Regions from separate parts of the Serratia sp. TSA_198.1 genome, predicted to be linked through region 1. Evidence: predicted binding sites of a transcription regulator. Region 1 holds the regulator's gene; each other region holds the start of a gene.
What was found. The regulator Fur, encoded in region 1, represses iron uptake genes when iron is present. The targets are predictions, from matches to a motif close to ATAATAATGAGAACNACTATCAA.

Region 1 (7,536 bases):
GCAGATTCCGACGAGCAGTCCATGCGGATAATGCCGTCGTGGTCCAGGTGCATAAAGCGGAAGGTCTGATCGATAGAGTCGTTGACCAACGTCAGATCCAGCTTGTAGTGCTCGGCAATGCGCTGCCAGTAGGCAATGCCGGAGCCGCCCAGCGGATCAACCCCCAGCTTAAGGCCGGCACGCTGAATGGCGGGCATGTCAACCACGTCCACCAGCCCTTCCACATAAGGTTGTACCAAATCCTGCGCGTGCAGATGACCGCTGTTCCAGGCTTTGTCCAGCGACTGGCGCTGAACGCCTTTCAGCTGTTGCGCCAGCAGCTCGTTGGCGCGCTTTTCAATCACCGAGGTCAGGTTGGTGTCGGCCGGGCCGCCGTTGGTCGGGTTATACTTGATGCCGCCGTCTTCAGGTGGGTTGTGCGAAGGGGTAATGACGATGCCGTCGGCCAGCGCCCCGCCGTTGCGGTTGTGGCACAAAATGGCATGAGATATCGCAGGGGTTGGCGTAAAGCCGTTATTTTCCTGCACGATCACGTCTACGCCATTGGCGGTCAGGACTTCCAGCACAGAAATGAAAGCCGGTTCCGACAGCGCGTGGGTGTCTTTACCGACGTAGCAAGGGCCGGTAACCCCTTGCTGGCGACGCACTTCGGCAATCGCCTGAGCGATAGCGAGGATATGGGCTTCATTGAAGCTGTGGCGCAGGGCGCTGCCGCGATGCCCTGAAGTACCGAACTTCACCGCGTGTGCGGCGTTGCCCGCTTCCGGCTGCAGTACATAGTACTGCGACGTCAGCTGGGCCACGTTGATCAAATCGCTTTGCTGAGCCGGCTGCCCGGCACGTGGGTTATTCGCCATCGACATATCTCCCTATTCCCTGTCCGGCAACCGGGCAATATGTCGCTCACGGCCACCATGACGGGCTGTTCGCTAAATTAGATAGTGCCGCAAACTTTATCTGTCAGTTCCGCAGGGAACTGCATAGCCTGCATGATGTGTTCAACCATGCTGCGTTTACGACCGGTGTTGGTATTGGTGATCACCCAGTAAGGCGTCCCCGGAACGTGCTTTGGCTTGGTATGCGTTCCGTTCGCCAGCAGGGTTTGTTGATCGCCGGCAAAATAGGTGCGGGTACGACCATGCAATGCATCGGTAGCTGCGGCAAAGCCCGCCGCATCGAGGGTATACAGGGTCGAAAGAACCAGCATGAAACGATTCACAGCTCTGCTCTGCTCGGCATATTCGTCCGACAGCAGCAGCTCGCGTACCGCGCGCACACGATCGCGAGGACGCTGCGCGGCGACGACTTTTTCCTGCTCGGCGCTCTGAGCACTGGCGGCAGGCACGGCGCGCAATGGCTGGCCTGCGGTAAACTTCAACATACGGCGCAAAATATCGGACGCGCTCTCACCAATATGTTGCGTGTGGCTGGCAATATAACGGTAAAGCTCTTCGTCGACTTCAATAGTTTTCATCTTTATCCAGTACTGTTTTTTTCTACTTAGAACCTGAAGCCAGATCCTGCATTCAAGCCATGGGATTATAAGGTTAAAAGCGCAAGGGCGAACACAACTATGTGCCTGCGGGCGGAAAAAGCAGACTAATACCTATAGCCGGCGCTGCCAAGCCCGAAACGAGAAAAATCCGTGTTATCCCCTATGGATTTCAAGTTTCCGCTAACCACGCTGCTGCCTGAAAGGCGACGGGTATATTCGTCGTGTGTTTTAATCATGATACCCTAATCTGAATCTCTCTCAGTATGAACTTCGCCATGAAATTACATTATCAACTACTGGCCACCGACTCCGCCGCCCTGCCGGTCGTGCTGATCCACGGGCTGTTCGGCAATCTGGACAACCTGGGCGTGCTGGCGCGCGATCTGAATCAACAGCACAGCGTGATTAAAGTCGATCTGCGTAACCACGGCCTTTCGCCGCGTTCTGCGGTAATGACCTATCCGGAAATGGCGCAGGACCTGCTGGCGCTGCTCGATGAGTTGCAGTTGGAGAAGGCGATTGTGATCGGCCACTCTATGGGCGGCAAAGCGGCAATGGCGCTGACGGCGATCGCCCCAGAACGGGTTGAAAAGCTCATTGTTATCGACGTGGCGCCAGTGGATTACCGCACTCGTCGCCACGACGAGATTTTCGCCGCCTTAAAAGCGGTGAGTGCGACCGGCATCACCCAACGCCAGCAGGCCGCGGAGTTGATGCGCAGCTACCTGCAAGAAGAAGGCGTGATCCAGTTCCTGTTGAAATCCTTTCATCAGGGCGAGTGGCGCTTTAACCTGCCGGTACTGATAGACCAATACGAAAACGTCACCGGCTGGCAGGACGTCCCCGCATGGCCGCACCCGACGCTGTTTATCCGCGGCGGCCTGTCGCCCTATGTGCAGGACAGCTACCGTGAAGATATCGCGCGTCAGTTCCCGCAGGCGCGAGCGCACGTGGTTGCCGGCACAGGCCACTGGGTTCACGCGGAAAAACCGGAGGCGGTACTGCGCGCCATCCACCGTTTTCTCGACGAAGCCTGAATAAAAACTGCCCTCTGGCGAAAAAACGCGCTAAAGATAACGGCTTAGCGCGTTTTCGGCTCAGTTAAACATTGTCGTTGCTCTATCTGCTGGGGTAATATGGCGCGCTATAATTTTGCCGCCCTGCTCAGCGTGTTCAGTAACGCCAGGCTGGGGGTAAATTTGGGTTAGGGTTTATTGGCCCGAAGTGTGTTAACCGAACCGTCCGGAAGCGTATACGCTTTTTGATGCAAACTCCCTTGCAGTACCGCTACCTATGGCAAAAGAACAAACGGATCGCACGACGCTGGATCTGTTCGCAGATGAACGCCGTCCGGGGCGCCCGAAAACCAACCCGCTATCCCGAGATGAACAGCTTAGAATCAATAAGCGTAATCAGCTTCGACGCGATAAAGTCCGTGGCTTACGGCGTGTGGAACTGAAAATCAACGCGGATGCGGTGGACGCCCTGAACAAACTGGCGGAACAGCGCAATATCAGCCGCAGCGAGCTTATTGAGCAAATGCTGCTGGCACAACTGGCGGATGAACAGCCGGAACATTGATCTTTGCAGCCGCACATGCGGCGCGGTGTTATGGATGACACCGATCAACACCGTTTTATTCCTCCCGGCATCGCATAAACGCGATAAAACCCCGGGGTAAATCTCTGGCATGATACGCACTTACCGGTAAGAGGCAGCTTCTTGCCATGTCATCATTTTAATCGGTGTTATCGCGTTCAACGCTAACATCGTGCAATGCAATTAATTGAATTTAAAGGTTATACGCGATATGGCTAATGTAGGCATTTTCTTTGGCAGCGACACTGGCAATACCGAAAACATTGCCAAGATGATCCAGAAAATTCTTCAGCAGCAGTTTGGCAAAGAGGTATCGGAAATCCGCGACATCGCCAAAAGCAGCAAAGAGGATCTGGAAGCTTTCGACATTCTGCTGTTGGGTATTCCTACCTGGTACTACGGCGAAGCCCAGTGCGATTGGGATGACTTCTTCCCAACGCTGGAAGAAATCGATTTCAACGGCAAGCTGGTTGCGCTGTTCGGTTGTGGCGATCAGGAAGACTATGCGGAATATTTCTGTGATGCGATGGGCACCATCCGCGACATCATCGAGCCACGCGGCGCCGCGATTGTAGGCCACTGGCCGACCAAGGGTTACCACTTCGAAGCATCGAAAGGTTTGGCGGATGACAATTTCTTCATCGGCCTGGCGATTGACGAAGATCGTCAACCGGAATTGACCAACGAACGCGTCGCAGCCTGGGTGAAGCAGATCAGCGAAGAACTGAGCCTGGCCGATATCGTCGGCTAACCCTCAAAGGTTGAACAAAAGCCCTGCAAAGTGCATAGTGTTGCCAGCAGGGCCGTTCATCGGCAGCACGGATTTCTGCAATAGAAGCTACATGTTTGTAACTTCCCACATCGTCAAGGTAGACTGAGATATCGGTTTATCCCATCCATCAAGACGTTGCGTGTGTAACATGCAATTGTGCCATGATATCTTTGTTAACAACCGGCGGTTTCCATTTAGGGCAACCGGTTCTATAATGACACGCAATTAACTCTTTGTGCCGACCGATGCCACAGGCAAGAATGCCTCAACTTGATTAGCATAGTAACAGGACTGAATCCGCATGACTGACAACAACACCGCATTGAAGAAGGCCGGCCTAAAAGTCACGCTTCCGCGACTCAAAATCCTGGAAGTACTGCAAAATCCGGAATGCCATCACGTCAGTGCGGAAGATTTGTACAAAAAACTGATCGACATGGGCGAAGAAATTGGCCTGGCGACGGTTTACCGCGTACTGAACCAGTTTGATGATGCCGGGATTGTGACCCGTCACAACTTCGAAGGCGGCAAGTCCGTGTTCGAATTGACCCAACAGCATCACCACGATCACCTGATTTGCCTGGATTGCGGCAAAGTGATCGAATTCAGCGATGAGTCTATCGAAGTGCGTCAGCGTGATATCGCCAAGCAGCACGGCATCAAGCTCACCAACCATAGCCTCTACCTGTATGGTCACTGTGAAATCGGTGATTGCCGTGAAGACGACACCTTGCACGACAAAAAATAATGCCCTGACCGGCATTGAGAACCGCCTTAACGGCGGTTTTTTTATGCCTCCAGATCAGGGCAAAAAAATCCCCGGACAGGCCCGGGGAAAATCACATCAGAAAGACAACAATTGCAGCGGCACTTCTCCACGGTACTTCTCTCACTTCCCACTGACGCTCACGTCACCGTCAACTCACCCGCCGACACGCGGATGGGCAAACTCGTCACAATGCATATTCAAGAAACAGCAGCCGATCGAAGAAAATTGGCCAGGCATAGTCGAAAACGCCGCGAACGCGGAACCCTTTATTCAGGTAGATTTGGCAGGCATCGCTGCTTTGCCATACGCACAGCACAATATGTTTCGCCCGGCGCTGCTGCGCCTGCTGCTTAATCAGGGCAAACAGGGGGTTAAAATGACCCTGTCCGCGGAATCGGCTCTCAATGGCCAGACTGCAGACAAAGTAATCGTCCGCACCGCACTGGCTGTGCACAAAATCGTCGTAGGCCTCATCAAGCGGCTTTATTTCATCGCGATATAGATAGCTCGCCTCAACGCCATACAACTCGTCGAGACTCGCCGCAGTGAAAAATCCGATAAACGCCCCGCACCGATCGTAAGCCAGGGTAATCAGGTCCAGATAGGGGTCGATATTTTGCGCCTGCTGCAGCGATACCAGATCCATCCCGGCCGGGTTGCCGGCAGAGCAGTATTCCAGGTAGCTGGTGGCAAAAAGCAGCTTCGCCATGCGGATCCTGTCCGCTTCGCCAGCTTGCCGCCCCGGCAGAAAATGCAGCCCGCCCTGCGCTAGCGGCAATGCCGCATCGCCCGCTCCGACGGTTAACCGCCAGTAATTGCCCTCGTCGATCTGCCGCCGGTTATCGGCTATCAAATACTCGCCAAAAAGCTGGTTCACCCGATCCAGCGCGCGGTCATGGGACAGCACCGAATAGTAATGGTAGTGATCGATATCGGACCTTATCTGCGCCGGGTAGGCCATGCGCGGCACTTCATCGACGGTAAATATTTCCGCATGGCGCGCCAGATCCGTCGGTTGCTCAAGCTGCCAATCCACCTGCTCCAGCCGGCTTATACACTGTCGATAGCTGCGCAGTTCCTCCTCCCCGAGCGGCAACGTCTCATTGGTTAGCACATCCTCCAACAGGCGCATGCCGCGGATACCACAGGTCACCGCCTGCGGAACAGCGTCATAATGAACCCCATGATCCTTGCAGAAACGATCGTGGCTAAGGACAGTCCTGCCGATGTGGCGGCACCACAACAGATAAAACGCGTCGAACAGCCTTCTTTCATAAAGAGGGTTTTTATCCGGCACGTCACCGCTTTGCGCCGCATAGATCTGATCCAGACCCGCCAATATTTTGCACAGCGACCTATCGCCGCTGCGGCCAATGATCATCCCGGTTTCATCCAGAAACAAATTCAACCCGCTGACGTGGCTGACCTCGCCATTGGGCAGAAACTGAAGGTAATCCGGCACTTCGGGTTTCAGCAGGAAAAACGTCGCCGAACGGTGCGGAAGAGTGTCGATATCCATATACATTCCGCCCATTTCAATCAGGATCAAAAAGCGAAAGTAGTCAGAAAGCGTGGCGTAATAGCGCTTATCATGGAGCGCGTGGATAAAATCCAGGTTGCCGCCGAGCCTTTTTTGCGCCAGTTCGCTCAGCGAATGCACCTGCAACCGGTGGTTGCCGGCATCGAACTCCCCCAGCAGACCGCCTTTCACTTCCGAAGCTGGGGAAAAGTACGCCTCATTTTTGAGTTGCCGCGCATCCCATACCCACAACATCCCGACCCATTCGTCGGCGATTGTGTTGCGAACAGCCTGCTGCGCATCTCCCCATTGGGAAATAACCTCTCTGGCATCGTCGGGAATCGCCCCGCCCAGCCAAATGCGGTGCAGCAATTTTTCCTGCGCGGCCAGCGGACGAGTAGGAACGCAGAACAACGAGGAACACTGCGCGGCATCGAATAAACGCCCTTGCTCAACCAGCCACGCCCGCAGCTGGCTGACCCCACGCCGGTACTGTTCCAGCAACGCCGGGGAACGCTGGCGCTGAGATTTCACGAACGCTAACTTCAGGTTATTAATCCAGGCCTCATAGTCGGCACGAAACAGCTCATGCTGCATCAATCCCAAATGCTCGTCATCAAGCTTCATCGTCAGCCTCCCAGCAGCGGTGTGCAATGGCCGTATCCCTGTGGATTCTTGCTCTGCCAATGCCAGGCGTCGCGAACCATTTTTTCCAGGCTTCTTTTGGCTTTCCAGCCTAATTTTTCCGCCGCCAGCGTCGGATCAGACCAACACTCGGCAATATCTCCTGCACGGCGCGGGTTAATTTGATAGGCGATTTTAAATCCGCAGGCGCGCTCAAATGCCTGGATAATCTCCAGCACCGAATAGCCTTTGCCGGTGCCCAGGTTATACACGTTAAAACCCGGTCGCAGATTATCCAGCGCTTTCAAATGCCCTTCGGCCAGATCCATAACGTGAATATAATCACGTACCCCGGTGCCATCGCTGGTGGGATAGTCGTTGCCATACACCGGCAACACCGCAAGTTTGCCAATAGCCACCTGTGCCAGATAAGCCAGAAGATTATTGGGAATGCCTGCGGGATCTTCACCGATCAAACCAGACTCGTGCGCCCCGGCCGGGTTAAAATAACGTAGCGCGGTGATCGCCATCTGCGGTGCGGTTCTGGCAAACTCCGCCAAAATCTGTTCCACAATAAACTTGGAGGTGCCATAAGGATTCGTCGTCTGCCCGACGCGGCAACTCTCCGTGAGCGGGGTATATTCCGCCGGCCCGTAAACGGTGGCGGAAGAGCTGAAAATAAATTTCCGAACACCGGCATGGCGCATTCTGTCCAGCACGATCAGCGAGCCGGAAATGTTATTTTGATAATATTTCAG
Region 2 (7,536 bases), 710 kb from region 1:
GCGCTAAAAGTTGGCATTTTGTGCAGGGCTTGTTCAGCCATGCACTTTAAGAGTAGCTTACCGCGCTAGTTTTGCCAGCCTCGCACACGGGTGGTGACAGTTACGTTTTGAAATTAATTCCGCGCAATTTTTCAGCACCGATTAACCTCTGGCTAAGCCATTGTGGAGCAAGCCATTAGTTCGCGCACAGCTTCTCGGCGCGCTCACGATATGGCTCTATGCTCATTTTTTTGCCGGGATTGGTAGCGTCATCCAGCAGGATCACATCCAGCGGCTGAGCGCGCTGCTGCCCTGCTTTCACCTGCGCTTCTGCTGCGGCGTTAAGCGGGTATTGCATCAGCGTGCTGTTGTTAAGTACAAATAGCGCGCCGCCGCTGCGGCATTGCAACGTCACTTCTTCTTTGGTGAATGCCCACTGCTTGCCGTATTCCAGCTTGGTGATGTTAACCAGTTGGTCTGCCGCCAGCGCGCCGGTCGCGGTGGCCAGCAGCGTGATGCCAAGTAATACCGATTTCATGTTATGGCCTTAAGGTTGCTATTTGATTCAATTTTCCCGCAGTTTATAGGCATCCGGCAAGCCGCAATATTACACCGGCGCATAGGTTGCAAATAAACTGACCAGCAACAGTACACATGCGCCCAGCACAACCTCAATCCAGCAGGCCAGCACCAACCCGCGCTGTGCCAGCCTGGGTACGCTGCTCATCGCCGGTACGATGGCGTAACGGTTGGCCAGCGCCACCATGACCATCAGCGCCACCAGCGCGGTTTTGAACAACAACAGGCGCTGATATGGCGAAGCCACATCCAGCGGCCAGTTGCCGAGAATAATCAAACTGTTAATTATGCCGGTCAAGATAACCAACGCCACCGCCAGGTGCCCCCAGCGCGAGAAACGTATCAAGGTGATCACCGCGTCGCTGCGCCACTGCGGTTGAGCAAGATAGCGCAGGCAGATCAACAGCGGCAGCAGGCTGCCAAACCAGTAACCGGCGGCCACCAGGTGCAGCGCATGGTTAAAACGGTGCAGCGCGCCGAGTGCGCCCCCATGCATTGCCGCATGACCGATAAACGCCATGCTGACCAGCAGCAACGTGGAGAGCAGCGCCAACAGCGGTGTACGGCGTTGCTCCGGCAGCCACAGGCTTAACAACGCCAGCAGCGACATCCCCAAATGCCAGCGCCAGACCTCGCCGAAGGTGGTGCCCAGCACCGCCCACCAAACATCGGGTTGCCAGGTATCGGCCCAGCCATCCCCCATCTGCCCGGCCTGAGTCGCCAGCAACGCCACGGCAGAAAGCCCGGCAAGCCAGGTGCTGGAAACCAGCAGAGGACGCACGTCACGGGAGAGATACGGGGAAAGGCGCTGCGGCGACAATAAGGCGGTGAACAGGCTGCTGCCAAACATCAGCATCACCGCCGCAAAGTGCACAAAGCGACACAGAACAAACAGGGCCGCCAGACTCATGGCTTAGTTGACGGTGAAGCTGTACTGGCCTTTGGTTTTATGGCCGTCGACCGAAACCACATGCCAGCTAACGTTATATTTGCCGGCAGCCAGATCGTCTTCGATAGGCAAATTGATCTGGGTGTTGTTGTTCGCATCGAGCTGCAATTTACCGGTTTTCACTTTGGCATCGTTCGGGCCGGTAATTTTCACGCCGCTGAAGTTAGGCTCAATGCCTTCGGAGAAATTGAGCGTCAGCACCTTCGGTGCCGGGCTGACGATGGCATCTTCCGCCGGCGTCTGCACTTTCAAATGGGCATGCGCCAGCGCCTGCTGCGAGGATAACCCGACAAACAACACAAAAATAGTAGAAAGCAGGCGATACGAAGAACGAATTTTACCGATCACAGTGATATCCCTTAAAGCAATAATCGAGGGTGATAAGGGCCAAGGCCGGCGGCCATAACCCACCGCAGATGATTGCGCCACGGGTAAACAGAAGAGCGGGAATAACGGCTAACCCGCTGTTTTGACTCTCTACCCTCCCTGTAGCGTATCGTATTAAATGATAACGAGACTCGATCCGTAAGTCGAGCAGAACGCTGGCATTCTGCGATCTGGCAGCACGTATCGCTGCTAAACCATGCTAAATGCAGGGCATAAAAAAACCGCGCACCAGGCAAAGCCCGACGCGCGGTTATTCAGCGCAGATTTAACCCTGGCCGTTGCCGTTTTCACCGGCCGCACCCATTTTCTTCAGATCTTTATCGATGAAGAACAGAGCCTTGCCGCTGTTGCCCACCAGCGCCAGTTTATCCAGCACGGATTTGAACAGTTTCTCTTCTTCGTGCTGCTCAGCGACATACCACTGCAGGAAGTTGAAGGTAGAGTAGTCATGAGCGACCATTGCCGCGTGCGCCAGTTCGTTGATCTGGCGGGTAATCAGTTGCTCATGTTCGTAAGTCTGTTGAAACACGTCCGCAAGGGATTCGAACTCAACCGGCGGCGCGGCAATGGTGCCCAGCAGCGGCAGAGAGCCGGTATCGCTCAGATAATCGAACAGACGTTGCATGTGCTGCATCTCTTCCTGAGAATGCTCTTTAAGAAATGCGGCCGCGCCTTCAAAGCCTTTATCGCTGCACCATGCGCTCATTTGCAGGTACATGTTGGCGGAATAAAACTCCAGATTCAGTTGCTCATTCAGCTTTTTGGTCATTTCTTGCGTCAGCATAATTATCCCTTTTATTTTGCAGGTATCGATTTAATTTTTCCGCATTATGCCTTGGTAAGAACAAAATAAAAACACCTGATTTACATCACGAGTCATTTAATTTTTAATCAATTAAAAATCAATATGTTAAATTAAATGTTAATCATTCATCTAAATTATTATGATAACTATTTCCATCTGTACATTTATCCCAAAAACGAATCGTTCTTATTTAATAAAACAAATAGATTGCATTACCTTCGGCATAATAAATAAACGCTGATGGCTGGCGTTATTCCCGCAGCCCTGCTCCCCTTGCGCTTCAGGCTTGCCAAGCGCCGCCGGGTGCATTACCTTCTGCGCTGATCCAATGCGGTGACAGTAAGGAGAATACGGTGGGTTACAATCTGGCAGAGCTTTCCAAAGAAGAGATGGACAAGGTGAACGTTGATCTCGCGGCTTCCGGCGTGGCGTTTAAAGAACGCTATAACATGCCGGTGATCCCGGAAATGGTTGAACGCGAACAGCCGGCGCACCTGCGCGACTATTTCCGCGAACGCGTGGCGTTCTATCGCGTCGAATCACACAAGTATTCGCGCCTGCCGTACGAGCCGAAATCCAGATAAAAAAAACCCGCCGTCATGGCGGGTTTTGCGTCATTTTGCCGCAAACCTGTCGGTGGCCAGCATCAACTGATGCAGGATACCCGGTTCATCGAAGGAGTGCCCTGCACCCTCGACGATATGCAGCTCCGCCTCCGGCCAGACCTTCGCCAGATCCCAGGCGTTTTTCACCTGGCAAGCCATATCGTAGCGGCCGTGGATGATCACCGCCGGGATATGGCGAATCAACGGAACGTTGCTCAGCAGCTGATCGTCGCTATCCAGAAAGCCCAGATGGGTAAAGTAGTGGTTTTCGATGCGGGCGAACGCCAGCGCAAAGTCATCCTCACCAAAGGAGGCGGACTCGGTGCTTGGCAACAGCGTTACCGTCTCCCCTTCCCACACGCTCCACAACTTCGCCGCTTCAAGCTGCACTTGCAGATCCTTTGAGGTCAGGCGCTGGCGGTAGGCCGCGATCACGTCCTTACGCTCTTCCTCTGAAAGAATCGACAACACGCGCTCCCATTTCTCCGGGAAGAAGCGCGAAGCGCCGTCCTGGTAATACCAGCTCAATTCCTGCTTACGCAACGTGAAGATGCCGCGCAACACCATTTCGCTAACGCGCTGCGGATGGGTTTGCGCATAGGCCAACGCCAGCGTCGATCCCCATGAGCCGCCGAACACCAGCCATTGCTCCACGCCAGCCATTTCGCGCAGGCGTTCAATGTCCTGCACCAGATGCCAGGTGGTGTTGTTGTCCAGGCTGGCGTGCGGTTTGGAGCGCCCGCAGCCGCGCTGATCGAACAGCAACACCTTGTAGCGCTGCGGATCGAACAGTTGGCGGTGATAGGAGGAGATCCCCCCACCCGGTCCGCCATGAATAAAGACTGCCGGCTTACCCTTCGGGTTACCGCTCAGTTCCCAGTAGATCCGGTGGCCATCCCCTGTGTCCAGCCAACCGCTGTCATACGCTGCTAACGGCGGGTACAAACCTCGTAATTGTTCCATGGCGCTTCCGTCTCTGTGGTCATACCCTCATAAAAGCCGAAGCGGCCCATCAGGTCAACGGTAAAACCTGAAAACTCCCACACTCCCCGGCAAGTTAGCGTGCGTTTGCTTAAAATGACCGCAAAATACCGGCCGGGTCAGCCCAAACGGACATACCCAGCGCACGGGTCAGCCTCTTTTGCGCAAGTGCGGCTCACGCATTTCCTGAGCGGTTTTCGCCTCGATGCCCAGTTCCGCCGTAGGTCGCAGCAGCAGGCGCGGCAGGCCAATGGGCTCTCCGGTTTCAAGGCAATAGCCGAACTCTCCGTTATGAAGCCGCGACAACGCCGCAGCGATTTTCGGCAACAAGCGGCTTTCGCGGTCCAACTGGCGGAACAGCAATCGCAGGTCTTCTTCACGCGCGGCTTTATCCGCTTCGTCGCCGGAGACTTCACCGCCGTCGATGTCACGTTTCAACGCATCGATGTGCAGCAGCAATTTTTGCTGCTCCTCCAGCAGGCGTTGGCGAAAAAACGCCTGCTGTGCCGGGTTCATATAATCAGACTCCGGCATGGCCAAGAGCTGTTGTGGGTTTAACAAGGAAACGACGGTCATTGCGCTCTCCGGTGATTATTTATTTGTTACATTATAACATATCACACCAATTAAACCGCCTTTCACAAAAAACAAAATACTCACGCTTAACAAGCGATTGACTAAAACATACGTTTTCATGCTTGCAACCAACCGGTGTAAGGTGGTTAATGGCTTAGCAAACCACCCACCCATAGGTAACTGAGAGGCCAACATGAGTAAGGGAATGGATAGCAAGAAAAATGCGAAGAAGAAGCCGTTGAAAACCCCTGCTGAGAAACGCGCAGGCAAACGCGCCAAAAAAGGGCAAACGTCCGGCGAGTAAGCGAACTTCTAACCGTAATTAAACCCGCCGAGGCGGGTTTTTTGTTGTCTGAAATTGCCGGAGTGAATGCCGATGCCCCGCTTGACTATCGCCGCCGCTCAGTACCACGCCGTGGCAGCTGATATTGACCGTAATTTGGACCACCATCTGACATTTATCCGTCAGGCCGCTGAACAACATGTGCAGTTGCTGATTTTTCCTGAACTTTCGCTGACCGGTTACGAGCTCAATGCTGCCAGTCGTTTATCCCTTACGCTTGACGATCCACGTTTGCAGCCACTAGCCAATGCGGCTAAACAACAACAGATGACGCTTGTTGTCGGCGCTCCGCTCAACGATGGCACTGAGTTGTTTATAGGCGCATTCACGTTCAGCCCCGACGGCAGCCGAAATGCTTACACCAAGCAACATCTGCACGGTGCGGAAAAAGAGATATTTTGTCCCGGCAATGGCGGCCCTCTGTTGACGGTAAGCCAACGACGGATCGCCCTGGCGATTTGCGCTGACACCGCGCACCCAGAGCATGCAACCGATGCCGCAATAGCCGGTGCCGAGATCTACGCCGCCGGCGTGTTGGTTTCTCAAGCCGGTTACTCCACCGACAGCTCTAACTTGGCAAGTTATGCGCAACAACATGGCATTCTCACCTTGATGGCTAACCATGCCGGCCCTACCGGTGGCTGGATCCCTGCCGGGAGAAGCGCAATATGGGATGAAACAGGCCAACAGGTAGCCAGCGTACCAGATAGCAGCCAGGGGTTGCTGATTGCAGAAAACCGTCCCAACGGTTGGCACGGGCGCTACTGCCGGTTAAGCTAACGCTGTGTTGTTGCCCCTGAGGAAACCATGATTTTACGCGTAATAGACACTGAAACCTGCGGGCTGGACGGCGGTGTGGTGGAAGTCGCCTCCGTCGACCTGATCGACGGCCACATCGCCAATCCGATGAGCGACTTGGTCAGCCCCGATCGGCCCATCAGCATTGATGCGATGGCTATCCATCACATCACCGAACAGATGGTCGAGGGTAAGCCGCGCATCGCGGTGGCGATCGGCCGCTATCTTGGCAGCCCTTACTATGTGGCGCACAACGCAGCGTTTGATCGCGGCGTACTGCCGGAAATGCGCGGTGCCTGGATATGCACCATGAAGCTGGCGCGCACCCTTTACCCGGACATCAAATACGGCAACCAGTATCTGCGCTATGCGCTGAATCTGGAGGTGCAACTGCCGCAAGACACCACGCTGTACCCGCATCGGGCGCTGTACGATTGCTACGTCACCGCTGCGCTGCTGCAACGCATCGTCAAGGATTCAGGGTGGACGCCGGAACAAATGACGCAAATCACCGAACAGCCGGTGCTGCTGAAGAAATTCAAATTCGGCAAGTATCGCGGGCAGGAAATTGATCGCATTGCGCAGGAAGATCCCGGCTATCTGCGCTGGATGTTGAAGTCCATCGAGGATCTCAGCCCGGACATGAAGCATACATTGAAATACTATCTGATCGGCTAAAAAAGCGGGCAGCAATCGCCGCCCGCCTGCAAATTACTCCGCCAGCGCCAGAATAAAGGCGTACTCCAGCGCAATGTCCTCATAGGCTTTGAAACGCCCGGACTTGCCACCGTGGCCGGAATCCATATCGGTATACAGCAGCAACTGACGATCGTCGGTTTTCAACTCGCGCAGCTTCGCCACCCACTTGGCCGGTTCCCAGTACTGTACCTGCGAATCGTGCAGCCCGGTGGTCACCAGCATGTGCGGGTAATCTTGCGCTTTCACCTGATCGTACGGGCTGTATTGCTTGATGTAGTCGTAATACGCCGGCTCGTTCGGGTTGCCCCATTCGTCGTATTCGCCGGTGGTCAGCGGAATAGACTCATCCAGCATGGTGGTGACCACGTCGACAAAAGGCACCTGCGCCACGATGCCGTTAAACAACTGCGGCGCCTGATTGATCACCGCCCCCATCAACAGGCCGCCGGCGCTGCCGCCCATGGCGAAGACGCGTTTGGCGTCGCCATAACCCTGCGCGATCAGCGTTTCTGTCACGTCGATAAAATCGTTGAAGGTATTTTGCTTCTTGAACAGCTTGCCGTCCTCATACCACAGCTGCCCCAGCTCGCCGCCACCGCGAATGTGCGCCAGGACGAAGACAAAACCGCGATCCAGCAGGCTCAAGCGGCTGGCACTGAAGGCCGGATCCATGCTGCTGCCGTAAGAGCCGTAGCCATAAACCATCAACGGATTGCTGCCCCGGATAAAGCTATCCTGACGATAAACCAGCGAGACCGGCACCTCGACGCCATCCCGCGCTTTCACCCATACCCGTTCGCTGCGGTAATTTTCCGGCGTGAAGTTTTTCACTTCC
Region 3 (7,536 bases), on a different contig from region 1:
CACCGCTTTCGTCCTGCCACATGCCGCGCTGCATCGGCGTGTTGGTCGAACCGGGCGAAACCAGATTGCAACGCACGCCATAAGGCGCCATTTCCAACCCTACGGTTTGGCACAGGCTGCGCAACGCCGCCTTGGAAGCGCAATAGGCCGCCATGCCGACGCGCGGCACATGCGCCGCGTTAGAGGCTACGCTGACAATCGCACCGCGCCGCTGGCGACGGAACACCGGCAAGGCATGGCGGAACATATTGAACGCCCCGCCGGCATTGACCGCCATACAGGCCAGCCAGTCTGCGGTGCTGGTCTCATCTGCCAACCCCATCCGCAAAATGCCCGCACCGTTCACCAGCACGTCCAGCGCTGGCTGTGCTGCCAGCAAACGCCCACACAAGCTGTCTACCGCATCGCTATCGGCTACATCCAGCACTTCTGTGCGGAACGGGTATTCCGGTTCGTCAAAACGCAGGTCGAAGCCAATTACCTCGGCACCGGCCCTAACAAACGCCAACGCCGTCTCCAGGCCAATACCGGCCCCCGCGCCGGTAACCCAAACCCGCTTACCGGCAAAATCGCCCTCTTTGCCCATCAAGACTTCTCCTGCGACAACATAGCCCACCAGCTGTCAATGGTCGGGTTTTTGGCCAACGCGATAAAATCAATATCGCTGCGGATTTTACGCCAGCGCGCGGCCAACTCCATGATACGCACCGAGTCCAGACCGTAGTCGATCAGGTTCTCATCGTCGCCCATGTCTTCGCTGTCTTCATCGAGGAACGGCATAATTTGCAGGCGCAACGCAGCTTTGCTGGCGATGCCCGGCAGCAGCTCGGCGGTAGTCACCACACGGCCACAGCGGCCTGCGGTGTAACGCAGCGCCATCAAGTGTTCGTCGCGGGAGAAATCCGCCAGACCATCAGCCACCATAAACGGCTGGATATTGCGCATAAAGGCATCGATGGCGGTAGTCATGCAGCCGATATGAGCATACACGCCGCAAATGATCAGCTGATCGCGCCCCGACTCCTGCAGGATTTCCTGCAGCGGCGAACGGTGGAAGGCGCTGTAACGCCACTTCACCAGAACCGTATCGTCATCTTCCGGTGCCAGAGCCTGAACCACCGCCTGCTGCTCCGGGTGTTTATTCAGCCCTGGCCCCCACATATCGTTCAGCAACGCGCGGTCTTCGTCGCTTTGCTGATTGGGCTGCGCGGTGTAAAACACCGGAATACCCTGTGATTTGCAGTAGCGGCGCAGATTGGCAATGTTCTCTACCACCTGTTTAATCAGCGGGCTGTCTTCACCCCAGAAATTCAGGAAATACTGCTGCATATCGTGGATCAGTAACGCAGCCCGCTGCGGTTCTACCGTCCAGCTCACTTTGTTGGTCGGCAGTTCAGCCTGCGTCGGCAGCGCGTAATCGTTAAGTTTAGGTATGGCCATGACTTATTCTCCCTGGGCCTGAGTCAGTGATTGCGTCTCCAGGCGTTGACGCAACCGTTTTTTATCCACTTTTCCTACCGGGGTGAGCGGCAGCGTATCGACCTGTATAAAGCGATCAGGTAATTTAAATTCGGCCACGCCCTCTGCACGCAAATGGCGGCGCAGCGCCACCGGCTTCAACGCGCTGGCGGCGATAATAAAGGCGCAGCTCTTCTCGCCCATCAGCTCATCCGGCATGGAAACCAGCGCCGCATTGATCACCTCCGGGTGGCGCAACAGCAGGTTTTCGATCTCCTCGGCGGCGATCTTCTCCCCACCGCGGTTGATCTGATCTTTTTGACGCCCTTCCACCTTCACATAGCCGTCTTCAGTCAGGCTAATCAGATCCCCAGAACAGTAAAAACCGTCTTTATCAAAGGCGGCGGCGTTATGTTCGGGGCTTTGGTAATAACCGCGGAAGGTGTAAGGGCCCCGGGTCATCAGGCGCCCGGTTTGCCCCACCGGCAGCGGGTTACCCTCATCATCGGCCACCCACAGTTCGTCGTCCGGCGACATCGGGCAGCCCTGAGTGGTGAGAATATGCCGGTCGTCATCGTCCAACCGGGTGTAATTCACCAGACCTTCCGCCATGCCAAAGACCTGCTGCAACTGGCAGCCGATTTCCGCCGGAATACGCGCGGCCAGGGTTTCACTCAGCTTGGCGCCCCCCACCTGCAACAGCTTAAGGCTGGCCAAGGGTTGACCGCCCCACTCTTCAATCGCCAGTAGCCACAGCGTCACCGCCGGCGGCACCAGCGCCGTCACGTTAATCTGGTGCTGCTCGATCAAACGGAAGCATTGCCCGGCATCCGGATCGCTGGCGAACACCACCAGACCGGCGCCATAAAACACGCCGAGTACGCCCGGAGAACTCATCGGGTAGTTATGCGCCACCGGCAGCGCGCACAGGTAGCGGGTATGCGCATCGAAATGGCAAATTTCCACGCTGCGACGGATGCTGTAGTAGTAATCATTGTGGGTGCGCGGGATCAGCTTTGGCGTGCCGGTGCTGCCACCGGAAAGCTGGAAGAACGCCACTTGGTCAGCCGGGGTCGGTGTCGCGATAAAATCTTCGGCATCCTCTTCAAGCCAGGCGGCCAGCGACTGCTCGCCTTCCGCCTGGCTGCGCAGCCCCACTATGCGCAATGAAGGATTTTCGGCGCGAAACGCCGTGAGGAATTCGTCGTTGCCGAACAGGCCATGCTGGCGATCGGCAATCAGCAGCGCAGGTTTGATTTGTGCGGCATAAGCCTTGAGTTCGTTACGTTGATGGCTGAACAGCGCGTTCACCGGCACCACACCAATTTTCAGCAGCGCAAAGAAGGCCACATAGAACTCGACCACGTTGCCCAACTGCACCAGAGCGGTATCGCCACTGTGCAAGCCCCGACGTTGCAGCGCGGCGGCCAGCCGGTCAGAAAGTTGATTGAGCCGGCGATAGCTCAGGCTGCGTTGCGGGTCGATCAGCGCCACGGCGTCATTTTTGGCCTGGCGGGCAATAATGTCGGTCAATGGCCGGTCGGTCCAATAACCGCGTTCACGATAACGACGGGCCAACGCCTCAGGCCAGGGAGTAAAATCAATGCTCATGGGTATGCCTATCCTTGGTTCAGGCCAAACGCCCGCGAAATGGTACTGAGTTTGGTACCGGTTTCACGCCATTCGGATTCCGGCGAAGAGTCTTGCACGATGCCTGCACCGGCAAACAACCGCACCTGATTGCCCTGCACGGTGCCGCAACGAATGGTCACGACCCACTCGCCGTTGCCTTCGGCATCGCACCAGCCGACAATGCCGCCGAACAGGCCGCGATCAAAGGGTTCAAGCTGTTTGATCACCTGATGCGCAAGCTGGGTTGGCGTGCCGCACAAAGCCGGAGTCGGGTGCAACAGGCAGGCCAGCGAAAGCGCATTTTCCGCCCGGCTGGCGGCTTCGCCATCGATAGGCGTAGACAGATGCCACAGCGTGGTGGTGCTCAATAATTCAGGGGATGACGGAATGTTCAAGTGGCGGCAGCGGTCGGCCAATACCTGGCGCATGCCTTCGGTGACGAACTTGTGCTCATAAAGGTCTTTGTCCGACACCAATAGCTGTTGGCTGATTTCGCGGTCCCGCTGCGGATCGGCATCGCGGCGGGCAGAGCCGGCCAGCGGATTGGAATGGAACTGCGCGCCGAATTTGCGCAACAGCAATTCCGGGCTGGCGCCCACCAGCGCCCCCTGCTCCAGCGGCACGTGGAAGTGGAAACCGTTAGGGTTCTGGGCGATGATGCGCGCCATCAGCGCCTGGCGATCGACAGGCTCGCGAGTTTCAATCTCCAGCAGGCGCGACAGCACCACTTTATCCAACCGGTCGCCACGGGTAGCCTGCACCGCATCGGCAACCATCTGCATGAATGGCTGCTGAGCAGGCACTTCGGTTTGCCGGGTAATTTCCGGCAAGCTGTCCTGCGGCGGCGTTGCGCCGGCCAAAAAGGCATCGCGTTCAAACCACTGAGTTTGCTGGGGAATAAACAACGCGGAAGGTTGATGAGTATCAAAAGGAATGGCGCCACAGAGTACCGGGTTCTTCACGCCGGCCAGTTTCGCTTCGGCGAAAGCGTGCCGTACCTCTCGCTGGAACTCCCCATTCACCTGGTCCCCGCCCGCGGCGGGCAACGTGATTTTGGCGAAGCAGCCTTGCGTACTCAGGCTACGGAAAGGAGAGGTAAAGAAGAAGCCCGCGGTGGGCGAAACGCCTGCAGTATTCAGTTCGCTCTCCTTGCTTTGCGGTTTCTGGCCGGCACCCTTTACAGTCACGCTCATCGGTACTCCATTTCTCTTCGTGAATGATAACAAACATAATAATGATTATCATTTATGTTTGACCGCGTTAAAGTACCCTTGGAAATTTGCCATGTCAATAATTGTAAACAGCTCTTCTCCTCTTCATCGTGGTAGAAAATCAGCAGCATAAATTATATAAATGATAAGTATTACTATTTAAAACCTAAGGACTTTCTTTATGAAGAAGAACCTGATCTTCGGCCTGGCGCTGTTCGGGCTAGCGGCAATCAGCGCCGCGCACGCCGCCGATGCCGGCTGGCCGCGTAACATTGAAACCTCACGCGGCGTGATCACCCTCAATCAGCCCCCTGCCCGTATCGTTTCTACCAGCGTTACCGTCACCGGCACCCTGCTGGCCATCGACGCACCGGTCGTCGCCAGTGGGGCAACCACGCCCGGCAGCCGTCTGGCGGACAAACAGGGATTCTTCCGTCAATGGAGTGACATCGCCGCGCAGCGCGGCGTCAAACGCCTGTACATCGGCGAACCCAATGCGGAAGCCATCGCCGGTGTTGCGCCCGATCTGATCATCATCTCGGCCACCGGCGCCGATTCCGCCCTGCGCCTGTACGATCAGCTCTCTGCCATCGCCCCGGTGCTGGTGGTCAATTACGACGACAAAAGCTGGCAAGAACTGGCCGCAGAACTGGGCCAGGCCACCGGGCATGAAGCCCAGGCGCATAAGGTCATTGGCGATTTCGATGCGCGTGAAAAAGCGCTGAAACAGCGCATGACGCTGCCTGAACAGCCGGTCTCCGCGCTGGTGTTTGGTTCGGACGGCAAAACCGCCAATCTGTGGACCGCCGACTCCTCTCAGGGGCAGATGCTTAAACAGCTCGGCTTCACTCTGGCGGTACCGCCCGCCAAATTGAACAACAGCCGCAGCATGGGCGTGCGCAAGGACATTATTCAGTTGAGCGGCGAGAACCTGGCGGAAGGCCTGAACGGCCAGACGCTGATGCTGTTCGCCAACGGAGACGCCGACGCGCAACGCCTGCTGGCCAATCCTTTACTCGCTCACCTGCCGGCTGTGCAGCACAAACGGGTTTACGCGCTGGGCAACGATACCTTCCGGCTGGATTATTACAGCGCCGGCAACTTGCTGACGCTGTTGGAAAAACAGTTTATTTCTCGGTAGTCTCGCTGGCGGGCTGGAGCCTTTCTTCCTGCCCGCCGCTGCCCACCTGGCGCAAACCGCGCATGGCGAAAGCCAGTACCACACCCAGCACCGCCACCCCAAAACCAAAACTGGTCGACGTCATCGCCGGCAGCATAAACGCCCCCATTGCCCCCAGCAGTAACGCCCCCAGCGCATCGCCCACGACGTTTTGCGCCGTCCACAGACCATTGATGCGCCCCAGGAAGGCGTCCGGCGTCAGGTTCTGAATCAGCCCGTATTGCAGCAACGAGTTCACCGCGCTCAGGTAACCAAAAATCACCAGGAAAAACAGCGCCAAACCGTACCACGGCATCAGACCGAACAGACCTATGGCGACGAACGCACCTATCGCCGTCGTCAACATCATCCAGCCCGGCCGCGCTACGTGAGCGACCCGGCCGCTGGTGAACGCGCCAATCGCCGCGCCGAGCGGGACTGCGGAATACATAAAGCCCAATTGCGCTGCGCTGACGTGCCACATGCCGGACATCGCCGGATATAGCACCCGCACCGCACTGGCCATGGTCAGCAGCGCGCCGATCAACGCCACCATACCGATTACCCGGTTGCGGAACAGGAAGCCGAAACCACCGGCCAATGCGCGCAGCGGGTGTTCGCGCGGTTGTGGTGGCGGTGCCAGCTGCGGCAGACGCAGCAAGGGGATCAACGTCAGCAAAGTGCCCAACGCCGCCAGGCCGTAGTTCCACATCACGCCGGAGTGAGCGATCACCAGGCCCCCGATCGCCGGCGACAGGATCGAGCCAAAACGCACCGTCAGCATACTGATGGCACCGGCCTGAACGATGTTTTCACGCCCCACCAACGCTGGCGTGGCGGCCAGCAGCGCCGTCACCCCGACCGCGCCGAAGAAACCGTCCCACACGGCCAGCAAATAAATCGCCGTTAACGAAGGGGCCGGCAAGGCAGCGTTCAGGCACAGCCCGATAAAGCCAATGCCGCAGGTGGAGCGAGCAAACAGAATCAAACGGCGGCGCTCGTAGCGATCGGCCAATACGCCCCCCATCAGCAAACCGGCAAACATACCGCTGCCCGCCAGCGTCACGGACAGCCCGACCAACAGGGTCGAACCGGTCAACGCCTGGATCTGAACCGGGATCGCAATGGCCATCAATCCCAGCGCCAGAATGGAAATAAAACGTGCGCAAAATACGGCACGGAACGCGCCATTGGTCTTAAGCAGGCCAAAATCCAGCAAAATAGAGGGCTTACTCATCAGCTTTCTCACCACAACGTAGGAAAAGGGACAGCGTCTATAGCCAAAATAATTGGAGTTGAATCAAGGCGGCAACCAAGCGCATCCCCATGAACGTACAGGAAGTACGTGATTGGGGTAAGTGCAGGCAGCCAACGCAGAGACAGCTTCAAGAATGAAGGGTATGTGCTGCAATAGCGAAGGGAGTCATGGTAACATAGATGAAAGCAATCAATAATGATAATAAATATCATTTATATTCAATTAAATAACGGATTGTTATGTTACGGATTACACGCAATGGCGCGCCGTCCATTCCGGCCCCCAGGGATCGTCTTATTAGCGGCACTCCCCACTCATTTCATCGCAAACTGTTTGGTTTGCTGCTTGCCGTTTGCGCGCTGTTGGCCGTTATGCTGCTCAGCCTGTCGCTCGGCGCTAAATCCATCCCTTTTGATACGGTTATCCAGGCGCTGAACGGTCAATGCCGTGGAGCGGACTGCACCATCATTACCGAAGCCAGGTTGCCGCGCACGCTGGTGGGCGTATTGACCGGCATTGCGCTGGGCCTGTCCGGCGTATTGATGCAAACCCTCACCCGCAACCCACTGGCCGATCCGGGCATTCTCGGCGTGAACGCCGGGGCGGGATTTGCCGTGGTACTGGGCATCACCTTCTTTGGTGCCGCCGAGGTTAGCCAATACCTGTGGTTCGCCTTTGCCGGTGCGATGTTCGCTGCGCTGCTGGTCGCGTTGATCGGCGCGCTGGGCGGCAGCAGCCTGAACCCGGTCCGCCTGACGCTGGCCGGGGTCGCGATGGCGGCGGTGCTGGAGGGAATGACCTCAGGGATTTCTCTGCTC
Region 4 (7,536 bases), on a different contig from region 1:
TCTGCTGAACTGGCAGCATCAGCCGGTGGCGCTGGTGCCCGGCGCTTGTTACGACAGCCACGGCTGTTACTCGGGCTCGGCGGTGGTGGCAGACGGAAAAATCATGCTGGCGTATACCGGCAACGTAAAATACCCCGACGGTTCTCGCACCGCGTACCAGTGCCTGGCGCTGGAAAATGCGCAGGGCGGGTATGACAAGCTCGGCCCGGTGCTGCCGCTGCCGGAAGGCTACAGCGGCCACGTGCGCGATCCCAAGGTTTGGCGCCACCAAGACAGCTGGTACATGGTGCTCGGTGCCCGTGACCTGCAGGATCGCGGCAAGGTGCTGTTGCTGCGCTCCGCCGATCTGCGCAGTTGGCAGCTGTTGGGGGAGATTGCCGGATCGCAGTTGAACGGCATGGGCGATTTCGGCTATATGTGGGAATGCCCGGACCTGTTCATGCTGGCGGGTGCCGAGGTGTTGATTTGTTGCCCGCAGGGGCTGGCGGCGCAGGACGAACGTTATCTCAACGTTTACCAGGCGGGCTATCTGACCGGCAAGCTGGATTATCGGCAGGCGGCCTTTGAACATGGCGAATTCCACGAGCTGGACGCCGGGTTCGAATTCTATGCGCCGCAAACTACGCTGGCCGAAGACGGCCGCCGGCTGCTGGTCGGCTGGATGGGCGTACCGGAGCAGGACGAAGCCTGTCACCCAACGTTGCAATACGGCTGGATCCATACCATGACCTGCCCGCGCGAGCTTTCTTTGCACAACGGCAAGCTTTACCAACAGCCGGCCCGTGAGTTGCAACGGCTACGCGGCGAGGGCAGCCAATGGCAGGGAATCGCGGATAACGCACCGGGTTGGCCGGTCGGCAGCGCCGAAGTGATGATGACGCCCAACGGCGCATTCAGCGCCGACTTTGGCGATGCGATGACGTTGAGTTGGGACGGCGCCTTGCTGCGCCTGACGCGCAACAACCTGCGCAACGGGCAGCCTGAACACCGTTACTGGCGCGGTGAGGTCACCCATCTGCAAATGCTGTTCGACAGCTCCAGCGTGGAGATTTTTATCAACCACGGCGAAGGGGTCATGAGCTCACGCTACTTCCCTGGCCCGCAGCCGCGCCTGCGTTTGAGCGGTGAGGCGCAGCTTGCACTGGAGCACTGGCCGCTGACGCCATGCATGCTAGAATGACGCATCTCCCGTTGAACTCAGATGCCGTCAGTGAAAAAAAACAAACGCATAACCATCAGTGATATTGCCGCGCTGGCCGGCGTGTCGAAATCGACCGCCAGCCTGGTGCTTAACGGACGCAGCAAAGAATACCGGGTGTCCGACGACACCCGTGACCGCATTCTGGCGCTGGCCAGCGAGCACCACTATCAGCCTAGCTTCCATGCACGTTCGCTGCGATCCTCCCGCAGCCATACCCTGGGGCTGGTCGTGCCGGAAATGACCAACTACGGTTTTGCCGTGATTTCACGCGAGCTGGAAACCCTGTGCCGCGAGGCGGGTTTGCAGTTGCTGATCGCCTGTTCCGATGAAAACCCGGCGCAGGAAATGATGGCGGTGAACAGCCTGGTGCAACGTCAGGTCGACGGCTTGATCGTCGCCTCCAGCCAGCTCAGCGATGTGGAATACCAAAAGATTAACGCCGGCCTGCCGGTGGTGCAGATGGACCGCCTGATCACCGGCTCCGAGTTGCCGCTGGTGATGACAGACTCACTGACCTCGACCGCCACGCTGGTGGAAAACGTCGCGCGCCAGCATCCGGACGAATTTTATTTCCTCGGTGGCCAGCCGCGCATCTCGCCAACACGCGATCGCTTGGCCGGTTTTCAGCTCGGCCTCGAACGCGCCGGGGTGACCTGTAAACCGGAATGGATCATCAACGGCAATTACCACCCCAGCTCCGGCTACGAGATGTTCGCTCAGCTTTGCGCGCAGCTTGGCCGGCCGCCGAAAGCGCTGTTTACCGCCGCCTGCGGCCTGCTGGAAGGGGTGCTGCGCTATCTGAATCAGCATCAGTTAATGGAAAGCGACCTGCATCTTTGCAGTTTCGACGACCACTACCTGTTCGATGGCCTGACGCTGAAAATCGACACCGTAGCCCAGGATTGCCGCTCCCTGGCCCAGCACAGTTTCGATATGGTCAGCCGGCTTATCGACGAGCAGCCGTTGGCGCAGAATTCATTATATCTGCCGGGCAGCATCCACTGGCGTCACCCTGGTTCGAAGGCACTGCTCGGCCAGCCCTAAATTCAGGTTTTCCCCGATTAAGGAGCCCATCATGAGTCGTGAGATTAACAAAGATACCCAGCTGTGCATGTCGCTGGCCGGCCGCCCTGGCAACTTCGGCACCCGCTTCCATAACTATCTGTACCAGGAACTGGATCTGAACTTTATCTATAAGGCATTCACCACCCAGGATATTCAGGCGGCGGTAGGCGGCGTGCGCGCTCTGGGTATTCGCGGTTGCGCGGTCTCCATGCCGTTCAAAGAGAGCTGCATTCCCTTCCTCGATGAGTTGGACGCTTCCGCCACGGCGATTGAATCGGTCAATACCATCGTCAATGACGGCGGCTTCCTGCAGGCCTATAACACCGACTATATCGCCATCGCCAAACTGCTGGCACAGCATCAGATCCCGGCGGACACCACTTTCGCCCTGCGCGGCAGCGGCGGCATGGCAAAGGCGGTGGTCGCCGCCCTGCGCGACGCCGGTTTCAAGCGGGGACACATCATCGCCCGCAATCCGGTGGCAGGCCAGGCGCTGGCTAGCGCTTACGGTTATCAGTGGCTGGCGGAAGTCGGGGAGTTAACTGCGGATATGTTGATCAACGTGACCCCCATAGGTATGGCCGGCGGCGCAGAGGCGGAACAGCTGGCCTTTGCCCCGGCAACCCTCGAAGCGGCGAAAATCGTTTTCGACGTGGTGGCGCTGCCGGCGGAAACCCCGCTGATTCGCAACGCGCGCGCACAGGGCAAACGGGTGATCACCGGTGCGGAAGTGATTGCATTGCAGGCGCTGGAGCAGTTCGTACTCTATACCGGCGTGCGCCCTACCGATGAGCAGATCGCCCGCGCCGCGGCGCATGCTCGCGGCTGAATTCTATCAAAGCATTTAAATAGAAAAAGGGCGCCTCAGCGCCCTTCTCATCGTTAGCGATATCCGGCCCGCTACTTCGCGGCGCCTTCCATCCCCACCAGCCCCACTTTCAGGTAGCCGGCTTTACGCAACGTATCCATCACGCTCATCAGCGTTTCGTAGTCCACGGTCTTGTCGGCCTGGAAGAAGATGGTGGTCTCTTTGTTCGCCTGAGTGCGCTGATCCAGCACCGCCGTCAGTTGATCGGCGCTGACCGCTTGCTCACCCACGTACAGCTGCTTATCCGCTTTCACCGACAGGAACACCGGTTTTTCCGGGCGCGGCTGCGGTTTGGCTGAAGAAGCGGGGAGATCGACGCGGATATCTACCGTTGCCAGCGGCGCGGCCACCATAAAGATGATCAACAGCACCAGCATGACGTCGATAAACGGCGTCACGTTGATTTCATGCAGTTCGCCGCTGTCGTCCAGATCTTCATTTAAGCGCATCGCCATAACTCACCCCACCCGCAGTTGGTGTGAATGCTGTGAGCGTTTGGCCTCTACCGTCGCGGCCAGATCCAGATCGCGGCCCAACAGCAACAGCACCTGCGCCGCCACGTCGCCAACCTGAGCACGATGGCCGCTGATGACACGGGCAAAGACGTTATAAATCACCACCGCAGGGATCGCGGCGACCAACCCCAATGCGGTCGCCAGCAGCGCTTCCGCAATGCCGGGCGCGACGACGGCCAGGTTGGTGGTTTGCGAGTGGGCGATGCCGATGAAGCTGTTCATGATGCCCCAAACGGTACCGAACAGACCGACGAACGGCGAGATAGCGCCAATGGTCGCCAGGAAGCCATTGCCACGCCCCATGTTTCGGCTGTAACCCGCTACGCGGCGCTCAAGGCGGAAACCGGTACGTTCTTTGATACCGTTGTTGTCGTTGGACTCCGCCGACAGTTCCAGCTCGTTTTGCGCGTCGTTCAGCAACACCACGCTGATGCTTTCTTCGGAGAAACCCTGCGCCAGTTCGCTGGCTTCATCCAGCGTACGCACATTGGCCAGCGCCAGCTGCTCGCGGCGCAGACGGCGCTTGGCGCGGAACAGTTCGCTGCCTTTGGAGAACAAAATGGTCCAGGTGACGATAGACGCCAGCACCAGACCGATCATCACTATCTTCACAACGATGTCCGCGTGCTGGTACATGCCCCAAACGGACAGATCCATGCCGCGGGTTTCCGGTGGCTGAAGGGTCGGCGCCGGATTGAGCGGGGTCAGGCTTTCAGGTGCTGCAGCAGCAGGTGCGGCGGCCGGAGCAACGCTCTCGGTCACGGCGGGGTTGGCCGCCGGTGCAGCCTGTGCGCTGCCGGCCAGCCCAATCACCAATACCATCGAAGCGATCAGACCACGGCCTAACGCCTTGCCCCATTGCGCCCGGCCTTGGCCGAACGATCCTTGATTTAAATGCTTGCCAGCCGTTTTCACGCTGTGCCTCCACCCGTTACCGATCAAAATTGAGGAATAATTCAGCGTGCGATCATATCAAACCAATCAGGGATTGATAGTAGTTCTCATTATTATTTACCAAATAATCGGCAATATTTCAGATCTCGCGGCGTCGGAGCCGCAACATTCGCCCATTCGCTGCCGGTTAGGCCCTTTACTCCCCTTTTAAAGGGTTTTTCGTTACTTTTCGCCCACAGAGATGCAACAAACGCGCGCCGACAGCATTTTTGCCTGTGGGCTGTCCGTTTGCCGATATGCGTGCGAGTTAAACGCCGTCATGCAGAATGATGGCATGCCAGAACGCGCTCCGACAGAGGATTATGGCCGTTTCTATATCTGGAAGTTAAAACGTCTGGATGGCTATTATATGTCATGTTAACCTAAGGGCTATCGCAAAAACGCCAGTGAAAAGCCAGTAAAAGTGAGCCCATTCCTATGACGTCAAAAAATATCGAAACCACGCTGATCGCCGCCGGGCGCAGCAAACGCTATACCCTGGGCTCCGTCAATCCCGTCACCCAGCGCGCTTCCTCACTGGTATTTGACTCCGTTGCGGCCAAGAAACACGCCACAGCCCAACGCGCCCACGGCGAACTGTTTTATGGCCGCCGCGGCACCCTGACCCACTTCGCGTTTCAGGATGCGATGGTCGAGCTGGAAGGCGGCGCGGGCTGCGTGCTTTATCCGTGCGGCGCGGCGGCGGTATCCAACGCCATTTTGTCTTTTGTCGGCGCCGGCGACCACGTGCTGATGACCGGTTCGGTCTATGAGCCGACGCAGGATTTTTGCAGCCACATCCTTAGCCGCATGAACGTGACGACCACCTATTTCGACCCGCTGATCGGCGCCGACATCGCCGGGCTTATTCAGCCCAACACCCGCGTGGTGTTTCTTGAATCCCCCGGTTCCATCACCATGGAAATTCAGGATATCCCGGCGATGGTGCAGGCCATCCGCGCCGTAGCGCCGGAAATGGTGATCATGATCGACAACACCTGGGCGGCCGGCGTGCTGTTCAAGGCGCTGGATTTTGATATCGATATTTCGATTCAGGCCGGCACCAAATACATCATCGGCCATTCCGATTACATGCTCGGGACCGCCGTGGCCAACGAACGCTGTTGGGACCAACTGCGCGAATATTCTTACCTGATGGGCCAGATGGTGGACGCCGATACCGCCTATATGGCAAGCCGCGGCCTGCGTACGCTGGGCATACGTCTGAAGCAGCACGAGCAAAGCAGTATCGAAGTCGCCAACTGGCTGGCGGAACGGCCGGAGGTAGAGGTGGTCAATCACCCCGCGCTGCCCGGCTGCAAAGGCCATGAATTCTACCGCCGCGATTTCAGCGGCTGCAACGGCCTGTTCTCTTTCGTGCTGAAACAGCGGCTCAGCGACAAACAACTGGCCGACTATCTGGATAACTTCAGCCATTTCAGCATGGCCTATTCCTGGGGCGGCTATGAGTCGCTGATCCTGGCTAACCAACCGGAAGAGCTGGAGGCGATCCGTCCGGCGGGCGGCGTTGATTTCTCCGGCACGCTGATACGCCTCCATATCGGCCTGGAGAACGTGCAGGATCTGATCGCCGACCTCGCAAAAGGGTTCGAGCGTATCGCCAACGCACGCTGATCCGCAGCCCGTTGCGCTGCCAATTTTATTCTGCTTCGTTTAATGTGTGCTTAAGCTATTAGCAGTACACTACGCGAGTAATGGTCAGATACGGTCAACATCGCCTCCTGGAGAAGGGGGCCCCGGGCGCAACCGGCATGCAACAGGACTTAAAATGGATGTATTACGAGAGATTGTTCATGCGCTTTGGCAGCAGGACTTCATTGCCCTTGCCGACCCAAGCGTAATTTGGGTGGTTTATGCCGTGCTTTTCACCACTTTGTTCCTTGAAAATGGATTACTGCCAGCCTCCTTCCTGCCCGGCGACAGCCTGCTGCTGTTATCCGGTGCATTGATCGCCAAAGGCGTGATGGCTTTTGTCCCCACGCTGATTATTCTGACCCTCGCCGCCAGCCTCGGCTGCTGGCTCAGCTATTTGCAGGGCCGCTGGTTGGGGCATACCAGCCTGGTGAAAGGCTGGCTGCTGCAACTGCCCGCCCAGTACCACCAACGCGCGCACAACCTGTTTAACCGTCACGGCCTGATGGCCCTGATGATCGGCCGCTTCCTCGGCTTCGTTCGCACCCTGCTGCCGACCATAGCCGGCATCTCTGGGCTGAACAGTACGCGTTTTCATCTGTTTAACTGGTTAAGCGCGGCAGTTTGGGTCGGCACTCTGGTCAGCCTCGGCTACGCTTTCAGCCAGATCCCGCTGGTGAAACGCTACGAAAGCCAGGTGATGACCGGGCTGATGCTCTTGCCGCTGCTGCTGCTGTTGGTGGGCTTACTGGGCGCCATGCTGGTTATCTGGCGCAAAAAACGCGCTTCCGCCTAGCCGACAGGCTTCGCTTCGATCAATTCCATATTGGCGGGCAACTCGCTCGCCAACCGATCCACCGCCAGCCGCACCTTCAACGGCAGATGCGGCGTCTGCGGCCACACCGCATGAGCGTCGAAAAACAGCCCTGGCCTATCCCGCATAACCCGCACCAGTTCACCTTTAATCAGTTGCCCGCGCACCAGCCAACACGGCAGCCAGGCAATGCCGAACCCGGCAACCGCCGCATCCGCTATCGCCTGCAGATCATCCATCTGCAGATGGGTGCCTGGCATCATCTCCCGCGTCACGCCGTCCGCTTCGGGGATCAACCAGTTACGCACCACGCCGGCACGCACATAAGCCACCGCGTCGTGCTGCGCCAGTTGTTCAATGTTCTGCGGTTCACCGCGGCGCTGCAAATAAGCCGGCGCGGCGCAAAGCGCCATGCGATGGTTACCGAGCCGCCGTGCCACCAGCCCGCTGCTGTTGCCCAACTCGCCGTTGCGGATTGCCAGATCAA

Region 2: the regulator Fur is predicted to act here: its motif matches at 2,833-2,855, upstream of ftnA (non-heme ferritin).
Region 3: the regulator Fur is predicted to act here: its motif matches at 4,319-4,341, upstream of ACUTSW_RS12685 (isochorismate synthase).
Region 4: the regulator Fur is predicted to act here: its motif matches at 4,638-4,660, upstream of exbB (tol-pal system-associated acyl-CoA thioesterase).

What each region holds. Positions count from the first base shown of each region.
Region 1 covers NZ_JBQZFP010000001.1:2,035,345-2,042,880, forward strand. Annotated here, with positions in the region: gene pgm (phosphoglucomutase (alpha-D-glucose-1,6-bisphosphate-dependent)) at 1-857, opposite strand, end outside; gene seqA (replication initiation negative regulator SeqA) at 935-1,474, opposite strand; gene ybfF (esterase) at 1,759-2,532, shown strand; gene ybfE (LexA regulated protein) at 2,789-3,076, shown strand; gene fldA (flavodoxin FldA) at 3,306-3,845, shown strand; gene fur (ferric iron uptake transcriptional regulator) at 4,168-4,614, shown strand; gene ACUTSW_RS09785 (glycosyltransferase) at 4,820-6,781, opposite strand; gene galE (UDP-glucose 4-epimerase GalE) at 6,784-7,536, opposite strand, start outside.
Region 2 covers NZ_JBQZFP010000001.1:1,327,751-1,335,286, forward strand. Annotated here, with positions in the region: gene ACUTSW_RS06335 (YebY family protein) at 176-517, opposite strand; gene copD (copper homeostasis membrane protein CopD) at 587-1,468, opposite strand; gene yobA (CopC domain-containing protein YobA) at 1,472-1,855, opposite strand; gene ftnA (non-heme ferritin) at 2,160-2,678, opposite strand; gene ACUTSW_RS06355 (DNA polymerase III subunit theta) at 3,053-3,283, shown strand; gene pip (prolyl aminopeptidase) at 3,314-4,267, opposite strand; gene ACUTSW_RS06365 (TraR/DksA C4-type zinc finger protein) at 4,436-4,861, opposite strand; gene ACUTSW_RS06370 (carbon-nitrogen hydrolase family protein) at 5,238-5,984, shown strand; gene exoX (exodeoxyribonuclease X) at 6,012-6,680, shown strand; gene ACUTSW_RS06380 (S9 family peptidase) at 6,714-7,536, opposite strand, start outside.
Region 3 covers NZ_JBQZFP010000002.1:276,906-284,441, reverse strand. Annotated here, with positions in the region: gene dhbA (2,3-dihydro-2,3-dihydroxybenzoate dehydrogenase) at 1-586, opposite strand, end outside; gene ACUTSW_RS12695 (isochorismatase family protein) at 586-1,440, opposite strand; gene ACUTSW_RS12690 ((2,3-dihydroxybenzoyl)adenylate synthase) at 1,444-3,069, opposite strand; gene ACUTSW_RS12685 (isochorismate synthase) at 3,078-4,283, opposite strand; gene fepB (Fe2+-enterobactin ABC transporter substrate-binding protein) at 4,483-5,442, shown strand; gene entS (enterobactin transporter EntS) at 5,429-6,697, opposite strand; gene fepD (Fe(3+)-siderophore ABC transporter permease) at 6,958-7,536, shown strand, end outside.
Region 4 covers NZ_JBQZFP010000004.1:155,477-163,012, reverse strand. Annotated here, with positions in the region: gene ACUTSW_RS18080 (sucrose-6-phosphate hydrolase) at 1-1,180, shown strand, start outside; gene ACUTSW_RS18075 (substrate-binding domain-containing protein) at 1,202-2,245, shown strand; gene ACUTSW_RS18070 (shikimate 5-dehydrogenase) at 2,277-3,095, shown strand; gene exbD (TonB system transport protein ExbD) at 3,167-3,589, opposite strand; gene exbB (tol-pal system-associated acyl-CoA thioesterase) at 3,593-4,564, opposite strand; gene metC (cystathionine beta-lyase) at 5,021-6,217, shown strand; gene ACUTSW_RS18050 (DedA family protein) at 6,372-7,031, shown strand; gene ACUTSW_RS18045 (LysR substrate-binding domain-containing protein) at 7,028-7,536, opposite strand, start outside.